DNA from 2 places in the Virgibacillus sp. LDC1 genome. Region 2 is predicted to be linked to the other one. Evidence: riboswitches for the same ligand, from Rfam matches in the RefSeq annotation. Region 2 holds a riboswitch; the other holds the start of a gene.
The links. A riboswitch is a leader RNA that binds a small molecule or an ion and turns the genes downstream of it on or off. The one in region 2 is predicted to bind cyclic di-AMP.

Region 1 (9,756 bases), on a different contig from region 2:
ATTAAAGCACTTACATTAATGACAAAGTTGTTACTGCGTCCATTCTATCAGACAGCAAGCGAGATTGGCAATTATTTCTTGGTGAATTTCGCTATTTTTCAATAGCATTAGCCGTCGAAGCATCGGATAAAATCAATATTTTTCCAAAATGGGTGTTTAATGAAGGGAGAGAAGGGTATATAAAGGGTAGAAGATGTGAAGACATGGCGAAGTGAAGTGAACTTGTAGAATAAATTTCATTTTTTTTCGAAAAGCGGGAACTTTTCCGTTGTCCTGAACGTTATAAAGGTATAGACAGAATAAACAAAAGAAAAAAGCCGCTGGATGAGATCGGCACAATCTCATAAGCCCAGGGCTTTCTTGTAAGAGTAAATCAATAAAGTTCCAACATTAATTGTAGTTCACAGCTACAGATTTGTACGTATTTTGACTCATAATTCTCTTAGCGCCTACATATCGGTTGGCATAATAGCTCTGGCTTAGCGGACTGATAATGACACCACGCGAAGATGAGGAATGAGCGAATTTGCCGCTCCCAACATATATACCCACATGAGATACACCTCTACCGGATGTGTTGAAGAACACGAGATCGCCAGCTTTCAGGTTGCTCTTGGATACTGCCGTACCTACTTTGTATTGAGCTGCAGATGTACGCGGCAGGCTAAGGCCAAGCTTCTTGTAAACATAGCTGGTGAATCCGGAGCAGTCAAAACCATTCGTTGTGGTTCCGCCTGTTTTATAAGAGACACCAATGGCTGGTTTGATTGCAGTATTTAATTTGGAATCGGCGAAAGCGCTTCCGGTCCCTAATGTGAGTGCGAGTGCGAGGCCTAGAGAAACAGCCGTTAACTTCTTTTTCAAAACAAAAGCTCCTTCCATTGCCTGCGAGGTTAGCTTAAGGGTTCGGTTGAAGGTCCCCTATGATCCCTCTCTTGCGAGATCAATTCACCCAAAACGGATCCCCCGCTTCCCATATCGTTATGGGAATTCGGCTCCTTAAAATGTTGATGAACCCATTCATTGACGTCTGACGTTCCAACATAGATAACGAATTTACATCGTTCCAACAAAAAGTTACAGTAAAGATGACAAAGTTGTTACTAACATATTCGTTATTTTAGCAGAGTATTAACAATTTGGCAAACGAGGAAAGATCATTTTTAAACAAAAAAACCTGTCCCCATCTTGGGGAAACAGGTTTTTTTGTAATTTGGCGCTCAGAAATTTGTAATATAGAGGATAAATGAACTCTTATTCTTTGTAAAATCAAGACCCGGATAGAAACGTGTCACTTCGGATTACAGCTTATTCGCGAGCATGTTTCATCATTTCAGGGTAACGAATTGTAACGATTAAGGATGCGATGAGGAGGAATCTCTCCACAAATGATATTGAGCGGAAATTACCCAAATTTGGAAAAGTCCATTCAGAAAATAAGAGGCCTGCTGAATAATTAAGCCGATCAACCCGGCCCAGAAGAGCGAAGCCGAGCTCAGGAGCAACAGAATGACACAGGCGGATCCGCCGATGGTGATGGATAACAGCACTGCCGTGCCCAAGCGGCGGAAGAGCGCATGGAGAGAGCTGATCATACCAAAGTCTCCCGTGCGCCCGAACTGCATATAGAGCAATAACAGGCGGATTAGATAGGCGTACAAGAACCAGCCAACGGCATACGGCAGTGCATGAAGGAGCAGAACAGGCTCCTGAATCCCATTTAGCAGAATCGGAAGAATTTTGGGCAGAAGCCAGTAACCGGGCACAAAGGTGAGAATAAGCTCAATCAGATAGAATAGCGTTACAGGTTTCCACAGTTTGCGCATGCCAGTGAAGAAGAATAAACCACGCTCGCCCTTGGCTTCCTGGTGAAGGTTGTAGAAGATGCCGGCCCGAATGAGCGGGGTGAGAACCATCCGGATCAGGAGCAAACCGGCCAGAAGCCATCCGTAGGTGTGGACCGTGCTGCTCAGGGTTAGGCTCATCTCGCCCTCATAGAAGAATAACAGACGGCTGAGCTCGTTAGGGGCAGAATCCGGATATCGCATCAGAAGGGGAACGACTGCCGATTTTACGAGTCGGTACAGGCAGTATCCCCACAGCAAACGGTATAAGAAGAGCAGAATCGAGACGTATAGCTGGTCTTTAACACTGGTCCACCCTTGGCCTGCGTAACTTTTCATGTGCTCCCCCCTCACCATGACAGGCTGCCGAACAGCGTCTCCACAAGCTTGGTAATACTGAGATTCCAGCGTGTAACCACCTTCGGATCCATTCCTGCCTTCATATAGTTATTGATGTGTTTGTTCTCCAGGACGATGGAGTATTTGGGATCAACCATGGCCCAGGCGAGCGGAGTGCTGTACTCCAGGGTGTAAGTAACTTTGCCGTCCTTGCCGCTCCAGGTCCGCTCCACCGTTTTGCCATCCTCAAAGGCGAACACGATCGGCACATTGGTTATATCCCCGTCCTTGCTCGTAATCTTGACCGTAGACTCATAACGAGGATGTTCCGCCGTGCCTTTATTTTTGGTTTTGATCACGTCGATGGCGACATCCGCCATCTGGCTTCCATATACATATTGGTCAAAATACGGCTGCCAGGACGTTTTGCTTACTTGCTCTACAACTTTCTGGAAGTCGGACGTGGTCGGATGCTTGAACCGGTATTTCTGGGCATACGTATGAAGAATCTTCTCCATCATCTGCGGACCGACCTGCCGTTCGATGCCTTGCAGCACCAGCTTGCCCCTCGTGTAAACATTCAGTGCGTAGTTTTCGTGGGAGCTGTATTTCCAGGATTCCATCTTCAGCGGTGCAGGGGAAGTAATGGATGCTCCCTGAGCTGCCGTATTGGAGGTAATACCGTATTCTTTTTCCATCACTCGTTCTTCAGCATAGGTTGCAAAGGCCTCGTCCAGCCACGCTTCCTCAAATTCATTACTTGCGATCATTCCGTAAAAATATTGATGGGCGATCTCATGAATGACGGTCCGCTCCAGCTCATATCCCGGCGAATCGTTTTTGGCACCGAAGGCCGTGACCAGCGTCGGGTATTCCATGCCGCCTGCCCCGTTGCCCGATTCCGGCGGAACGACGATGGACAACGTGGAATACGGATAGGTTCCGTACCATTTTCCAAACGAAGCGAGTGCCGACTTGGCGGCATCAAAGTAACGCTCCTTTAAGTCTTTATGGGCCGGATCGAGATACAGCTTGATGCGGACCCCCGGTACGCCTGGTGCGGAGAATGCTTCTTCTGCCGTGACAAAGTTTGGCGATGCCGACCAGGCAAAATCATGCACATCATCCGCATAGAATTGATAAATTTTTTCCCCGTTTGATTTTTGGGCAGGCTTGGTAGGGAATCCGGTCGCCGCGACAATGTAATTTTCGGGCACTCGGATGCGAACGCTGTAGATGCCGAAGTTCGAATAGAATTCGGAGTTGCCATGGTATTGATGAAGATTCCAGCCTTCCTCTGTTCTTCCGCGAAGACCAGCGGGTTCATAGACCGAAAGTTTAGGAAACCATTGGCCGGCCATAATAAAATTCTCGGTGGTTCCCATGCGAGCAAATATTTTGGGAAGTTCGACCTCGAACTCCAAGTGAATGGTAACACTCTCCCCGCTCTTGATGGGTTTAGGCAGCCGGAGCTTGGCAAGGCTGTGATCCTTGATGTTGCCGTCATCCGGTTGAACAAATTGAAGGCGATGGGTCAGGGCCAGTCCTTCGGTTGTTTTCACGCTGGTAATGGCCATGGAGCCGTATCCGTCGTCTGGCATGGGATCGGAACGAAGCCTGCCGCCCGATTCCTTCATAAAGGTCGTGTCATTGGAAGCAAATGCATTGGGATACAGATGAAAGTACAGCTCGTTTACGCTTTTTTTGCCTGGATGAGTCCAAGTGAGTGTCTGTTTGCCCTTAAGCTTGTTCTCCTCAGGCTCGTACCGAACATCCATATGATATTCCACCAGCCGGTCGCTTAAGGCCGGAGCGGGAATATTAGGCTGCACCTTAGGCGGTGAGAGCGGGGCCTTCTCCACGGCAGAGGCGGAGGGCTTGCCCGCATTTGGGGCAAGAGCAGACGCTGAGGACCCTGGATTCAGAAATATCGGCATCGATCCTGCAAGCAAACCTATGGCAAGCAGGGATGATAGAAAGACTTTGGCACGTGGTGGGACCATATCGAACAACCTCCCGTTGACAAGCATCTAGTGCATGTATATGTTTGCTTTTGGGGGATTATTAGTTAAAATAAAATTATTGGGACATGGGTTATCAATTTAGCAGCTGATACGTATGAATCGGCTCTGATATAGGAGGTCGGCAGCAGTGGAGAATGAAGAGCAGAAGCAGGGTGCGAAGAAACCGATTGCTTTGAATATTATTAATAGCAAGAGTAAACATAAGGGGTTTGGATCAGGCTCCATCGATCTGAACAGTTTGTCGCCCGTCATTATCGACAATGGCGAAGCCCGAGTGGACATTGGAGCCATGCACGCCAAGAGTAAGGTGGAGAAGGGCATCCGTTTCAGCATGAACCGGGATGAAGTACCCAACGGACGCCAGGTGTGGATCGTGTGGGTAGCTGTAGATCGTACCGCGGAGGGACAGCATTATGCAGGCATGACCGCCTGTGAAATGTGGATTGACCACGAGGCCCGCCGCGGCTGGAAGATCCTCGCCGATCATGTGAATAAAATGGATGCGGCGATGAAGCGCAAGATTATTCTGGATGGGCTTGGCGACGTGGAGAAGAGAGCGCTGCGTGAGCTGCTGATTTCGCGTAACGAGGAATGGTGGAATGCATCCCCAGAGGAAATTAAGGAAGCCCTTCGAACCGAGGAATAATACAATAAATGAAAGCATTGTTCTAGATGCGCAAGTGAAAAGACCGGTTGGATTCGTGATCGAATCCTGCCGGTCTTTTTGTAATTGCGTATGGTTAGAATGGAAGAGCGTAGGTCAGTTTTTCTTTTTGATCGAGAAACGGATTTTTGTATTGGAGCGTCAGCTTGCCGCCGGCATATCCGATATACGTAAGACCGTCACCAATGAAGCCCACCTCGTTCGGCGGCATTTCCTCAATGACCTTGATGGTTTCCTCGTCCAGAAGTTCAGGATAGATAAGCTCGGCTGTCTTGCCTGTCGGATGAACGATATACAGGGTCGCCTTCGTGTATGGTCGGACGAGCAGGAAGTCCTGTTCGATCGCTTCTACAACAAAATGATCCTTTACTCCCGTGAGCGCGGCCAGGTCATAAGTTTTGACCGTTTTGCCCGTCGGATGAACCAGCTCCAGCGTGCTGCCGTTCATCATGGCAATATTGCCTTTGTAGCTGAGTTGGTCCGGTTTGTAGTTAATTCCGGCAAAATTGGAATGTTTGGTTTTGGATAGCTTCAGGATTTTCTTGTCCTGAATGAGCAGCCGGTATCTTCCCTCATGAATATGAGGTTCGCCGTAATAATTGGACAAGTCGACGACATAGGTATTGCTGTTGATGCGATGTGCGCTTAAGCCGACTTGATCGATTTCCTCCACCGGGATCATGCCGACTTGGGCTGGGGTGGATCCGGCTTTACCCATGGACAGCATACCATTCTCGCGATTTACCCAGAAGAGCATATTGGCCGTGGAAGCATAGGCGTATTTTGACCAAGAATCAAAGGTCGTTCTAAGTCCGGATTTGCTGTCATACTTCAGAGGGATGCCGAAGGCTTTGGTAATCAGACTGGCGGGAACATAAGTCACGCCTTTCTTCACGACCGGAGCCGCCTCGAGCTTTAGAGCGGTCCCCTTGGCATTGACTGCACGCGACTGTCCGATGATAATGCGGACAGACTGTGTCGGGCTGTTAATGTACAGCTCTTTTTTTCCGGGGATCGTCAACTGCAGCTGCAGCTGTTCGGAAACTTCCTTCAATGGAATGAATACAACGCCTTTATTCGTATAAGGTTTATGTTTCACATCCAGAGTGCTCCATGTTGCCTTGCTCTGTGATGTGGAGGCTGCTGCCGCATGGGCAGGAATCGTTGTGAGCGATGAGGACGTAAGCAATAAAGACATGGCTATGGATGCGGTACCTGCTAATTTGATAATTTGTACGGACTTCATATCATTTCCTCCTTCTGGTTTTCACTCCCGCCTATATAAACGACTAAATAATGGGAAATGTTTCACCTAAATCACGAAATCATGTAAAAAATGAGATATGCGATGGCGAGATTGGAGCTGGCGCGCCAAAGGACGAACTAAAAAAACCGGAGCTGCCCTGAAAGGGCGAAGCTCCGGTTATATCAATATCCTGATTTTAGCTCCTGATCCTTGCCAAGCAGAATGGTGAGACCAAGCAAGGTCACGATAATGGTTGCGCCCATGTCCGATATGATTGCAATCCACAGGGTCAGCCATCCCGGGATCGTAAGCAGTAAAGCAATGGCTTTCAGCGACAAGGAGAGCCCGATATTCCACTTGATAATCTGATTGACCCGTCTTGCCGTTTGGATGGCCCCTGGCAGCTTGCCAAGGTGATCCTGCATCAATACAACGTCGGCCGTTTCAATGGCACTATCCGTCCCTTTCCCCATCGCGATGCCCAGATCGGCAGCGGCCAATGCAGGGGCATCGTTAATGCCATCACCAACCATGCCGGTTTTTTTGCGGGAAGAAAGCTCCTTGATCTTGGCAACCTTCTGTTCAGGCAGGAGACTTGCGAATACCCGAGATACACCGGATTGCTTCGCTATCGCCTGTGCGGACTGCTCGTGGTCGCCTGTCAGCATGACCGTATCCGTGATACCGGCCTCATGAAGCTTGCTGACGACGGTTGCCGTCTCCGGTCTGATCTCATCGGCAAGACCGAATTGGCCTAATACGCGATCCTCGCTTACGGCAGCAACGATCGTATAACCCTGGGCCTTCATTCTCCGGATGTCTTCCTCCACGGAGCTGATATGGTCTTGCGGGCCGTTCACATGCTGCAGCACTTCCTCGCTTCCGACCCAGAACAGCTTCCCTCCGATCTCAGCCCGAATGCCTTCGCCGGGCAGTACCGTTATCTGTTGAGGTTCATTAAACATGCACTGCGGATTCTTGATCTCCAGATGCTTCATGACCGCTTTAGCCAACGGATGGAGAGAGGATTGCTCCAGTGCGCCTACAACGGCATAAAATGTTGTTTCATCATATACCGTCTCCGCATAGACGGCAGGCTCACCTTTGGTCAAGGTTCCCGTCTTGTCAAAAGCGATGGCTTCCAGTCGGCCAAGCTGCTCCAGGTGGACCCCGCCTTTGATCAGAATGCCGTTGCGTGCCGCGCGGGTCATCCCGCTGACCAGTGCAATCGGAGAAGAAAGCACGAGCGAGCAAGGGCACCCGACAATGAGTATGGACAGCCCCTGATAGATCCAGGTCATCCAGGGCTGATGGAGCAGCAGCGGAGGAATCAGCGTAACTGCCAGCGCGATGATCATAATAGCGGGAGTATAGTATTTCGCGAATTTATCGATAAAGAGCTCTGTCGGCGTCTTGCTGTCCTGTGCCTCCTGTACAAGATGCATGATCTTGGCCAGGGAGGAATCCTCATAAACCTTCGAGATGGCGATATAAAGCACGCCGTCGGTGCTTACGCTGCCGCCAAATACGGTGTCGCCCTCCCGTTTCGTAACAGGCACCGATTCCCCGGTTATGGCAGCTTCGTTCACCGAGCCAGTTCCTTGGGTTATCGCTCCGTCCGAAGGAATCTTCTCGCCCGGTCTTACCCGGACAACGTCTCCGGGAGAGAGGCTCTCGATCGGCACGCGCTGGGTTTGACCGTCTTTCCATAGCTCCGCTTCCTTCGGTGCTGCGGCCAGCAGCGCTTCCATCGATTGCCGGGCTCGATTCATGCCGTAGCCTTCCAGCAGCTCGTTAAGACCAAACAGAATGGCAACCAGCGTGGCTTCCCGCCATTCCCCGATAATGACGGCGCCCACGAGCGCAACGGTCATCAGGGTATCCATATTGAATTTGAAGCGGGTCAGGTTACGCAGTCCGCGCAAGAATGTGGTGTACCCGCTCAGAATCATAGCACCTGCATATAATGCGATCACAACCGGTCCGGCGACTTTTCCTTCTAATAGAAAGGTTAGCACATAGAAAACAGCCGAGATGGACAACAGCCACTTCATTTTTCCTTCGCTGCCGTTACGGTGCTCATGAGCCTGACCGTGATCATGGTCATGTTCTTCGTCCCGTCCTTGTGCCGATCCATGAGAATGCGATGAAGGGGCATGTAGAGCAGCACCGGCGGCCGATAACGCTGTCTGCGGAGCATGAACGATGCGCGCACCGTCACTTTTCAGAATGGTTTCTACCCGGCTTAGATTCACATGAGGAGAGAGGGTAAGCTTCCCGCTGTTGTAACTCAGTCGGGCATTGTTCCCATGCTCCAGCTTCTGGATCTCTTCCTGCATTTCACGTGTACAGTTCGGGCAGGAGAGCCCCTGTACCCGGTATTCAATAAGTTCGCCGCCTGCCTCCGGAGATGATTTGGAACGTTGATGGTTATCCGTACTCATCTACATCTTCTCCTTCTGGTGCTCCAGCGTCATGTGAAGCAATGTTCGGATATGGTCATCTTTGAGGGAGTAGTATACATTCTTTCCGGCCTTGCGCGATTTGGCGATATCTTTGTTCTTCAGCGTACGCAGATGATGGGAGGCCGTTGCCGTTGAGCTTCCGAGTACTTCAGCTACATCGCAAACACACAGCTCGCCGCCACGGTCCAGCATATAAGCTACCTTGACCCGCGTCGGGTCGGCCAATGCCTTGAAGATTTCCGCCATGCCGATCATATCATCATCGGAGATCGTTTCTTTTAACAAAGCAATCCCTTCGGTTGAAGGACATTCCGTTTCGCACAGCTCAAGGGAGACTTCTTCGTTCATCGTCCGGGCATTCATAAGAACAACCTCCTTGGATTAGGAGCAATAAGCGCTCTTTATTCTATATATTCAAACGTTGATTTGATTGTTAGTCATAATATACCCGATTTACACACGATATTCAAACGGATGTTTGATTGTTCACAAGCATGTCACAGTCCAAGAATGAATCGATAAGTCATATAGTATTAACCAATTCCAATGGTTAGGCGCAGTGTCGCCCCTCAGAAAATCCTTCCATTTCATATCACGCCAACTTATACTATTAGCAAAAAGATATAAAATTCGCATAGGAAGAATACTGGGCCCAAGGCGCCTCATGCACTACATAACACCCTTGCACGGGCCAAACGTTTCGACTCGAATGTGTACATTATCTAATACCTATCCTTCGATTTACGGATGTGTATGAACAGGGGAGGCGAGAGTATGACTTGTCCAATATGTCGATATGAAACGGGAGATGGGAAGTATTGCAAGAAATGCGGGGCAAGGCTGATTATCGAGGACTCACCCGTATTTGCCGCCATGAAAGAGCAAGCAGCAACGTCGGAGGTATACAGTGTCACTAGGCGAAGTGCCAGCAGTAGAGGGGAGATACCTCATGCACGCCAGATTGAACCTGCTTTGCCGGTGTATACGCCGCCGGATATTCCCTTCTCAACGGCAGGCCGGCAGCATTCCGATGAAGATGAGGAACCCAATCCTTATTGGACCAGCTTAAAATTGTACGGACAGCTCTACGGGGATTATTTTCTGAAGGGACTAAGACATCCCTTTGGCGCAGCTGCCGGAACTGAGAGCAGCCAGTTCTTCAACGCGATCGTGT
Region 2 (9,756 bases):
ATTGCGGAGATCACCGTGGAGAACGGGGTGAAAAAAGCGCATAACTCCGTCATGAACGTTATGATATTAGGATTTTTGGCGGGGGCTTTTATCGCGCTCGGCTTTTTGCTGGATATTCGCGTGATTGCCGGAGCGTCTGAGGCTTGGGGAGGCATTGCCGGTTTTATAGGCGCGGCGATATTCCCTGTCGGACTGATTCTTGTATTGCTAGCGGGCGGAGAGCTGCTGACGGGCAACATGATGGCCGTGTCCCTGGCCAGATTCAAGAAGCGGATTTCCACGAAGGACATGATGCGGAATTTAGCTCTTGTCACGATAAGCAATATGGCAGGGGCACTGTTCGTCGCTTATTTCTTCGGCCATGTGACCGGTCTGACGGGCAGCGGCGTTTATTTGGAGAAGCTGGTGGATATGGCGGGTCATAAGCTCGACGACAGCTTCCTGCAAGCATTCTTGTCGGGCATCGGTTGTAACTGGCTCGTAGCGCTCGCCGTGTGGCTGTCCTACGGATCCGACCAGATGAGCGGCAAAATTCTCGGAATCTGGTTTCCAACGATGGCGTTTGTAGCCATCGGCTTTCAGCACGTGGTGGCCAACATGTTCCTCATTCCGGCAGCGATATTTGAGGGATATTACAGCTGGGGTGATTATCTGGTAAACTTCATTCCGGTTTGGCTGGGCAATTTTGTCGGAGGTGCGCTGTTTGTGGGAGCTGCCTACGGGTCCGTGTATTTGAAGAAGGATGATAAAGCTGAGGTCATCCCTCGCGGCGAACAAGATAAGGCGCTGCCGTCTGCGCCGGCTACCGGTACTGCTCAACAGGTTCACTCCGCGCAGAATGTTTCGTAATACCGAAGCCTGGTAAGCCAAGGTGGAGGAAAAAAGCTGAGATCGTCACGCACCCTTAAGGATAGGGATCGGATGATCGCAGCTTTTTTAACGTTGTTGGCGAGTGGATTCCTTGTATAAGTCGCAGAAGGAATAAACCCGCTATTTTTTTAAATGGTAAGGTACCGTGGTGATAATCACATCTCTCCGATAGAGTAAATGTGCGCGAATGAGCAAGCTGGACTGATTGTGCAGGAAGTTATGCCAGCCCTTCTTGGGGATGAACTGCGGGATGACAACGGTAACCTGGTAGTCGGATTCGCTAGCCTTCCGCTGCACGGTATCGATGAATTTGGTCAGCGGCTGAATGATGCTCCGATAAGGCGAATGCAGGGTCACCAGCCGGATGTCCGGCTGCCATTTCTTCCATTTTTCCTGGAAGGCCGCCTCGTCCTCCCGTTCGAACGGCACGTACACCGCGATAATTTGGCCTGCTCCCAGCGATTTGGCATAATTCAGCGAGTTCTCCACCACATGGGTGATTCCCGCCACAGGCAGAATAATAACATTTCCCTCAATCGGCTTAACAGGCTCACAGGTCGTAATTCGCAGCTGGTCTGCTACGGCCTCGTAATGTTTATGGATTCGGGTGAAGATCCAAATGATCAGCGGCAGGAAAATCAAGACGGTCCACACTTGGGCGAATTTCGTGAAAAAGAAAATCATCGTCACGATAAAGCTGATGCATGCGCCGGTGGTATTTATGATCAGTTTGACAATCCATCCTTCGGGCTTTTCCCGAATCCACTTCACCATCATCCCCGTTTGGGAGAGGGTAAAAGGGATAAACACGCCGACGGCATACAGCGGAATCAGATGCTCGGTTTTGCCTTCGAAAGCGAGCAGCAACAGAATCGAGAGAAAACCCAGTATGATGATTCCGTTTGAATATCCCAGACGGTCTCCCCGGACGGTGAACATTCGGGGAATGAATTTATCCTTCGCCAGATTAACGGCAAGCAGCGGGAAAGCGGAATAACCCGTGTTGGCGGCCAGAATCAGAATGAGGGCCGTTGTTCCTTGGATGAAGTAATACAGAAAGTTTCGTCCGAAGGTATGCTCGGCAATCTGGGAAACGACAGTGACTTGCTCGCTGGGGCTAACCCCATAGTAATAGGCCAGGAATACGATGCCCGAAAATAACAGGGCCAGCAAGGATCCCATTGCCACCAAGGTTTTGGCCGCATTATTCGGAGCAGGATCTTTGAAATTCGGGATGGCGTTGGAAATGGCCTCAACGCCGGTCAGGGCAGAGCTGCCCGAGGCGAATGCCCGCAGGAGCAGGAACAAGCTTAGCCCGGCGACAGGCGTGCCGATCGGCGTATGCAGATCCGGAGATGCATGGCCTGTAGCGATGTTGAATACTCCGACGCCAATCAGGATAAACAACGCGAGTACAAACAAGTAAACCGGATAGGCCAATATGGAGGCCGACTCCGTGACCCCTCTTAAATTGAGTACGGTCAAACACAGAACGAACACGATGGAGATGGGCAGATTGTAGGCGTGCAGTTCCGGAAAAGCCGACGTGATCGCGTCCGTCCCCGCCGATACGCTGACCGCAACCGTCAGGATATAGTCGACCAGCAGGGAGCCGCCGGCAACCAGTCCCGGATACATGCCTAAATTTCGCTTGGAAACCACGTAGGCTCCGCCGCCATGCGGATATGAGAAAATAATTTGTCTGTACGATAGGATAAGTGCCAGCAATAAGACCAGGACCCCGACGGCAATCGGTATGGAATACCAATAGGCAGCGGCGCCAACGGTCATCAAGACGATCAGAATTTGTTCAGGTCCATAAGCCACGGACGACAAGGCGTCGGATGAAAGGATGGCCAGCGCTTTGGTTTTGTTCAGCTTTTGCTCGCCCAATTCCGTTGATTTAAGCGGTCTTCCGATGAGGAATCGCTTGATTGAAGATAACATGGTTTTTCACCGCCGATTAAGATTACGTTCATGATGGAAGCTGACTGAATGGACTTCAATCGGTGTGTTTCATGGGCTGGACATACGAACGGTCACCATTCCTATGCTGAATTTTGGCAAACAAAAAACACAGGTTAGAACCCTGTGTTTGATCACAAGTTCACAACCCTCCCAATCAACGCTGACGAGGTTAGCTGTCGGATTCGGGCGGTGAGAGTCGCCCTACCTGATAATAGTCGCGGCGTACGTTCGCGCTGCATCAGGATTCACCCCATAGTATGGTTGACAGATCCTATAGATATCCATCCATACGTGTGGTTCCCCCGCTTTCCAAATTGGAAATTAAGCGAATATCATGTGAATATGAAGAATGATATCGAAGCTGAATAGTATATTACGCCTGCTCAAATCTTTTGTAAAACACCCTCCAACGAAAAATTAAGCAGAATTATTTATAAAAAATGACAGATAAGCGCTTACATAATTATGTGGCTTTGACAGGCTTTGTTTTTTGCAGGTTTGCTACAGAAATCATGACTTTCTATGATATGTAAGTTGCAGGTAGCTCGAATGTGATGCGATAGAACGCCAATACAAACAAATTCGCCATGCCGGTCTCGGGGGAGGAGACATTGGCATGGCGAATTTTTTGGGAGTGGTCCATGATTCGGCAAGGAAGAGAAAGGGTCTGGGTTCCTCTTCGTTGCTCTTGATAGGAATATACCCGGAGTGAAGTAGAGTGAATCACCCGCTGCAGAAAAAAATGTAAGACTTTACTGGAGCCCTGATTTTCTTTTAAGATAAGGGGATATGATTCAGCGTGTACAAGGGGGAATGAACGAAATGACTCAAGCGATGATACATCAGGAAAATGGCGTGTTTCCGGCGGTATGTCCGTTGGACTGTCCCGATACTTGCGGCCTGCTGCTGCATAAAGAGAACGGAAAAATCGTGAAGGTTACCGGCAATCCGGATCATCCGATTACGCAGGGAGCCATCTGTAATAAAGTCCGCAATATGGCACATCGGGTGTATCATCCGGAGCGCGTGCTTTATCCGCTGCGGAGGGTAGGGCCCAAGGGCGAGGGGGCTTTCGAGCGAATCAGCTGGGATGAAGCGATTCAAGAGATTACCGGGCGCTACAAGAAGCTGATCGAGGAGCATGGCTCTGAGAGCATCCTGCCTTACAGCTTCTACGGCAACATGGGGATATTGAGCGTGGACGGCATGGATCGGAGATTCTTCAACAGGCTGGGCGCCAGCCGCCTGAAGCAGTCGATCTGCAATTCCGCAGGCAATGAGGGTTGGAAATCCGTCATGGGGTTTAATGGAGGAACCGTCCCGGAGGATACCGTTCATGCCGATGTCATCATCGTCTGGGGCGGCAACATCGTCAGCACCAATATGCACCAGGTCGTGCTAGCGGAGAAAGCGCGCAAGGCCGGTGCCAAGGTCGTTGTGATCGATGTTCATAAGAACCAAACGGGGCAATGGTCGGATTGGTTCATTCCGTTGTTTCCGGGCACGGATGCGGCACTGGCCGTCGGCCTCATGCACATCATGTTCCGTGACGGCATGGTGAACGAGGAGTTCCTCCGGCGGTATACGCACGGGCATGAAGCCTTGCGTGAGCATGTCAAAGACTATACGCCGGAGCATGTATCCTCCATTACCGGCATCCCAGCAGGGGATATCGAGAAGCTGGCCGAACTGTACGGCCGGGCGGATACTTCCTATATTCATATCGGTAACGGTCTTCAGCATCACGACAATGGCGGCTTGACGGTGCGCAGCATCGCTGCGCTTCCCGCGTTGACCGGACAATGGCTGAAGCGGGGCGGAGGGGCTGCCAAGTCGAATGGCGGCTACAACAGCATGGATAGCGATGCATTGGAGCGTCCGGATCTCCGGCCGAATCCGAATGCCCGGACCATTAACATGAACCGGATCGGCGAGGCGCTTGCCATGACCGAACAGCCGATTAAGTCGGTCTTTGTCTATTGCAGCAATCCGCTGGTGGTCGCTCCTGACACCGGGCGGTTACGCGAAGGGTTTGCAAGGGAGGATCTGTTTACCGTCGTACATGATCTGTTCATGACGGATACAGCCAAGTATGCGGATATCGTGCTTCCGGCAACCTCCTCATTTGAGAATACGGATCTGTTCGCTTCTTACTGGCATCAGTACATCCAGCTGCAGGAGCCGGTCATTCCGGCGCTCGGGGAGAGCAAGAGCAACGTGGAGCTGTTCTCCTTGCTGGGCCGGGCCATGGGTTTCACCGACACTGCCTTCCGCGAGACGGAAGAGGAGATGATGGCAAGAGCGCTCGACTTCCCGGACAACCCTTATCTGAACGGCGTCACGCTGGACAAGCTAAAGGAACACCGCCATGTGAAGCTTGACATGACACCGCTTGAAGCATATCTGGATCGTTTGCCGACGCCATCGGGCCGGATTGAGCTTTACTCCGCGCAGTTGGAGCAAGCTGGTCTTCCGCCTCTTCCAACCTACGTGCCTTTGAAGGAAGGATATGACGGCGTAAGGCGCGGTCGCGGGCACAAATTCCCGCTCATGTTCATTTCGCCGCCGAACCACAACTTCCTGAATTCGACCTTTGCGAATGTGGATAAGCACCAGAAGCTGGAGAAGGAGCCTGCCTTGCAGATCCATCCGGAGGATGCAGAGGAACGCGGTGTAGAGGACGGCGACATGGTTACGGTGTATAACGACCGCGGTACTTACGAAGTCCGGGCCAAGGTGACGGATAAAATGCTGCCTGGCACCGTGGTCAGCCAAGGCTTGTGGTGGGAAGGGGAAGGCAGGAAGCAGCGCGCCAATGCCCTTACGCCCGACAGGTTGTCGGATATGGGCGAAGGCGCTACCTTCTTCTCAACGGTGGTAGAGGTGAAGCGACATTAATGCTTGATATACCTCGACGAGCTGCCCTTCTTCCGAACGTGTTTAAAAGAAGGGGCTCGTTGCTTGCAGCCGGCAAATGGAGTGAGCGCCCGAGATTCGTTAGGGAAGGGCCGATATGGCAGCAGCGGCCCGGCATTCGCTGTTATGGTAAAGCGTCAATGAGTGTGCTTGCTAACAATGGATCTATCAAGCGATACTAGGATTTGGGCGATAAGAAATGACAAGCAATGTTCATTCTTACAGGATTATTGGAGCATCAAAAAGATGGCGTTCGCCTCTTTATTCAAGAAGAATTAGAAAAAGCCCAAGTGGGCTTTTTTTTAACATATTAAAATTTATAAAGTTTTTTGGGGTCCCCGCAAAGTATTTGGAATAAGCATCGGAGCGTAGGCTCCACTTTGTGGGGCTATTTTAGGTTATATGCGTAAATATACTGCTAACGAGGCTGCTGGGAGATAATAAACATGAAATGGTTGGAGCAGTACCCTAAGGAAGTAAAAGGTTTTCTTGTTGCAAGTCTCGTTGCCTCTGCAGGCGGGTCCTTGATGTGGCCGCTGACAACGATGTATGTATTCGATGAACTGGGACGCAGCATGAAGGATGCAGGCTTTGTCATTCTGATTCAGTCGATGGGGGGGATCGCCGGTCAACTCCTTGGCGGCGCGCTGTATCACCGGGTCGGGGTGAAAAAGCTCATTGTGGGCTCGCTGCTGCTGAATGCGCTCGGGTTGTTCACCCTTCCGTTCATCAATGGACTATGGGGTTTGTTCATCGCGATGATGGGTTTCATCGGATTCTGTAACGCGGTATCGATGCCGGCCATTCAGGCATTTATCGGCTTCCGGTTTGCCGATCGGCGGGGAGAACTGTTTAATGTCATCTATGTCGCGAATAATATCGGCGTAGCCTTGGGAACGGCCATGAGCGGTTTCCTGGCGGAGATATCCTATCATTTAAGTTTTATCTTAAACGGTGTCACGTCCTTCGGATTTGCGATTTTCTTCCTGTCCTACTTGACGAAGTTGGGGGGAACGGGCGTATCGCAAGAAGCCCATCATCCGCAGCCTAAGAGTCCGCTGCCGGCGGGCCCCGGGGCTTGGGCATTGCTCGGGAACACCCGAATCTATCTCTTTATGGGATTGGGTTCGCTCTTCCTGTGGTTCGGTAATTCCATCTGGAACACAGGGGTGTCTCCATTTATCATCTCGGAGGGAATGTCCAAGACGGCATACGGTTATTTATGGACGCTGAACGGGATCTTGATTTTTGCCGCGCAGCCGGTCACGAATGCCATTAAGCGCTGGGCGGCCCGTACGGAGAGCAGTCAGATGACGGCAAGCGCTTTGTTCTATCTGGCAGCTTATGTCGTCATCGTGACGGTGCACAGTTATCCAGGCATGATCCTCGCAATGGTGCTGGCCACATTGGGCGAGATGTTGATTTCGCCTGCGATCCCGGCTTTTATCTCGGATCGCGCAGGACAAGCCGCTCCGTTCTATATCGGCGTGACAGGCGGCTTGGGTGCCGCGGGCCGGGTGATTGGGCCATATGCGATGGGAACGATGTATGACGGCGGCGGGTTGACGCCGGTGGCATGGTTGGCTGCAGGTGTTGCCGTGTTGTCATTTCTGTCATTTGCGGTACATGCCCGGCTTAGTAAGGACATCCCGCTGCATCATGACGGTCATGACAAGAATGCAGGTCACCTTAACGCCTAGCCCAAGTTTTTAAAAGCTGGAATAATTCCAGGATATAGGATGAAGCAGCAGGCCTACTTCGGAGCTTGCTGCTTTTTTGTCCGCGGTTCAAGCCTTACACCCCTTGTCAAAGAAACGCCTTACAAAAAAATAAAAAGGATATTGAAATCGCTCTCAGAGGGAGCTATAATGAACTTGTCGAAACGTTTCAAAACAGAATGCGTTTTTTGAAGATATCAAGCAAGCAATCTTTTTATTATGAATACACAAGAGCATGTTTATCCCTAGGATGACCATGGAAAGGTGCTTTATAGGGGGAATGAAGAGACAGTAGGATTATAGAAACGACCTTTATCCGGCGTCTTTATTTTTTCGAATAAAATCGAAACGTTTCGAAGTAAGTGCTTTCAATTCGGTTTTGCATTACGTTTCGCATGGTGGTAAACATTAAAAACGGGGTGAATGTAGAATGAGAAAAAAATCAATATTGTGGACGTTGGCAGCATTGCTGATGTTCTCCGTCGTATTAGCCGGATGTTCGGGCGGGTCTGAGAAAGCAGACGGAGGCAGCGCAGGCGGCGAGGGCAAGAAAGAGCTGAAAGTTTGGTTGATGGGTGACACATCAGACGAAACTCTGATTAAGGAATATGAAGAGAAGAACCCAGGCGTTAAAGTAAGCGTTCAATTGATTCCTTGGGGCAGCGCGCATGACAAGCTGCTAACAGCGGTTGCATCCAAAAGCGGCCCTGACGTCGTGCAGATGGGAACAACCTGGATTCCAGAGTTTGCTCAGGCTGGAGCTTTGCTCGATCTGACGCCGTATCTTGAGCAGTATCCAAACTTGAAGCAGGAAAATTATTTTGACGGTGCTGTGCAAACCATGAGTTATGATGACAAGGTTGTCAGCATCCCATGGTATGTGGAAACGCGCGTACTGTTCTACCGTACGGACATTTTGGCTGAAGTAGGCTATCCGGAAGGTCCTAAGACTTGGGATGAAATGAAGGATGCCGGCAAGAAACTGGCAGCTAGAGGAGACGGCAATTACGCTATTACCGTTGATGCTAAAGACATGAACTATCTGTCCATGTTTGCTTGGCAGAATGGAAGCGATATGATCGATGAGAACCGGACCCCGCATTTTAACGAGCCGGAATTCATGGGAGCCATGGAATACCTGAAGAGCTTCTACGATACGGGTATGACGCCGCTTGCCAGCGATTTGGATCTGTTTGCCGCATTTAAAGACGGGCAATTCCCGATGTTTATCAGCGGTCCTTGGATGATTCAGGGCGTTAAAGACAAGGCGCCTGAGATTGAAGGCAAATGGGCTACGACAACACTTCCGGCTAAAGAAAACAATGCATCGTTCCTCGGTGGAGCGAACATGTCGGTATTCAACACAACCGAAAATGCAGATGAAGCCGTTAAATTCATTTCCTTCATGAGTGAAAAAGAATCGCAGCTGACCAACTATGATGTGGCCAAAAACCTGCCTGCTGTTAAGAGTGCATGGGAAGACCAACGCTTTGAAGATCCGATTTTTGCTACCTTCGGAAAACAGCTCGAAAGCGCTAAGCCTGTTCCGTTCATTAAGGAGTGGGATGCTATCTCCCAAGAAGCCATTGCGGCATTTGAGAAAATTACCCTTGGCGGAGCTGACATCAAAGCAGAAATGGATCTTTTGAATCAGAAAGCTACTGAAATTCTAAACAAAAAATAAAGAGTGCGTCTTAACGCAGCCCGGCTTGTTTCTCCGAAGGATGAAACAAGCCTGACTGCTTCCAAAGAGCGTTATTCTCTAATTGAGGAAACCCACACTTGCAGGAGGTGAATGACATTGCAGAACTTTATCAAGCGCTTTAACCAATATAAGTATCCTTATATGTTTATTGCGCCCGCACTGGTCCTGCTTCTGACGTTCTCAATCATTCCGATCATCATTGCGCTTGTCATCAGCTTCACGGATATTGACCTTGCCGGTCTCGCTAATTATTCAAACATTGAAGGCGTTGGCTTCGATAATTTTATGAATGTATTTAAAGATCCGGTCTTTCTGAAATCCATGTTTAACACCATGTTCTATGTTATTATCGGAGTTCCGCTTGTCGTAATGCTTGCCATGGGCGCTGCATTGCTGCTTAACTATGGCACGGGATGGTTGTTTAAGACTTTCCGCGTCGTGTATTATATGCCTTCCATTACGAATATTGTAGCGGTCGCGGTTGTTTGGGGTTACTTGTATAACAGCCACTACGGCCTCTTTAACCATATATTGTCCTGGTTCGGGGTTCCGGCTCAGCAGTGGCTGACAGATCCGGCA

Region 1: another riboswitch for cyclic di-AMP. It lies ahead of OHJ21_RS32310 (C40 family peptidase); the one in region 2 lies ahead of OHJ21_RS29965 (APC family permease).

The regions. Positions count from the first base shown of each region.
Region 1 covers NZ_JAOXLZ010000010.1:17,448-27,203, forward strand. The annotation lists gene OHJ21_RS32310 (C40 family peptidase) at 391-864, opposite strand; cyclic di-AMP (ydaO/yuaA leader) riboswitch at 868-1,007, opposite strand; gene OHJ21_RS32315 (hypothetical protein) at 1,356-2,183, opposite strand; gene OHJ21_RS32320 (M1 family metallopeptidase) at 2,195-4,186, opposite strand; gene OHJ21_RS32325 (YwhD family protein) at 4,335-4,853, shown strand; gene OHJ21_RS32330 (copper amine oxidase N-terminal domain-containing protein) at 4,948-6,117, opposite strand; gene OHJ21_RS32335 (heavy metal translocating P-type ATPase) at 6,300-8,561, opposite strand; gene OHJ21_RS32340 (ArsR/SmtB family transcription factor) at 8,562-8,945, opposite strand; gene OHJ21_RS32345 (hypothetical protein) at 9,357-9,756, shown strand, end outside.
Region 2 covers NZ_JAOXLZ010000006.1:468,235-477,990, forward strand. The annotation lists gene OHJ21_RS29960 (formate/nitrite transporter family protein) at 1-849, shown strand, start outside; gene OHJ21_RS29965 (APC family permease) at 991-2,817, opposite strand; cyclic di-AMP (ydaO/yuaA leader) riboswitch at 2,981-3,176, opposite strand; gene OHJ21_RS29970 (molybdopterin-containing oxidoreductase family protein) at 3,661-5,736, shown strand; gene OHJ21_RS29975 (MFS transporter) at 6,201-7,454, shown strand; gene OHJ21_RS29980 (sugar ABC transporter substrate-binding protein) at 7,903-9,156, shown strand; gene OHJ21_RS29985 (carbohydrate ABC transporter permease) at 9,268-9,756, shown strand, end outside.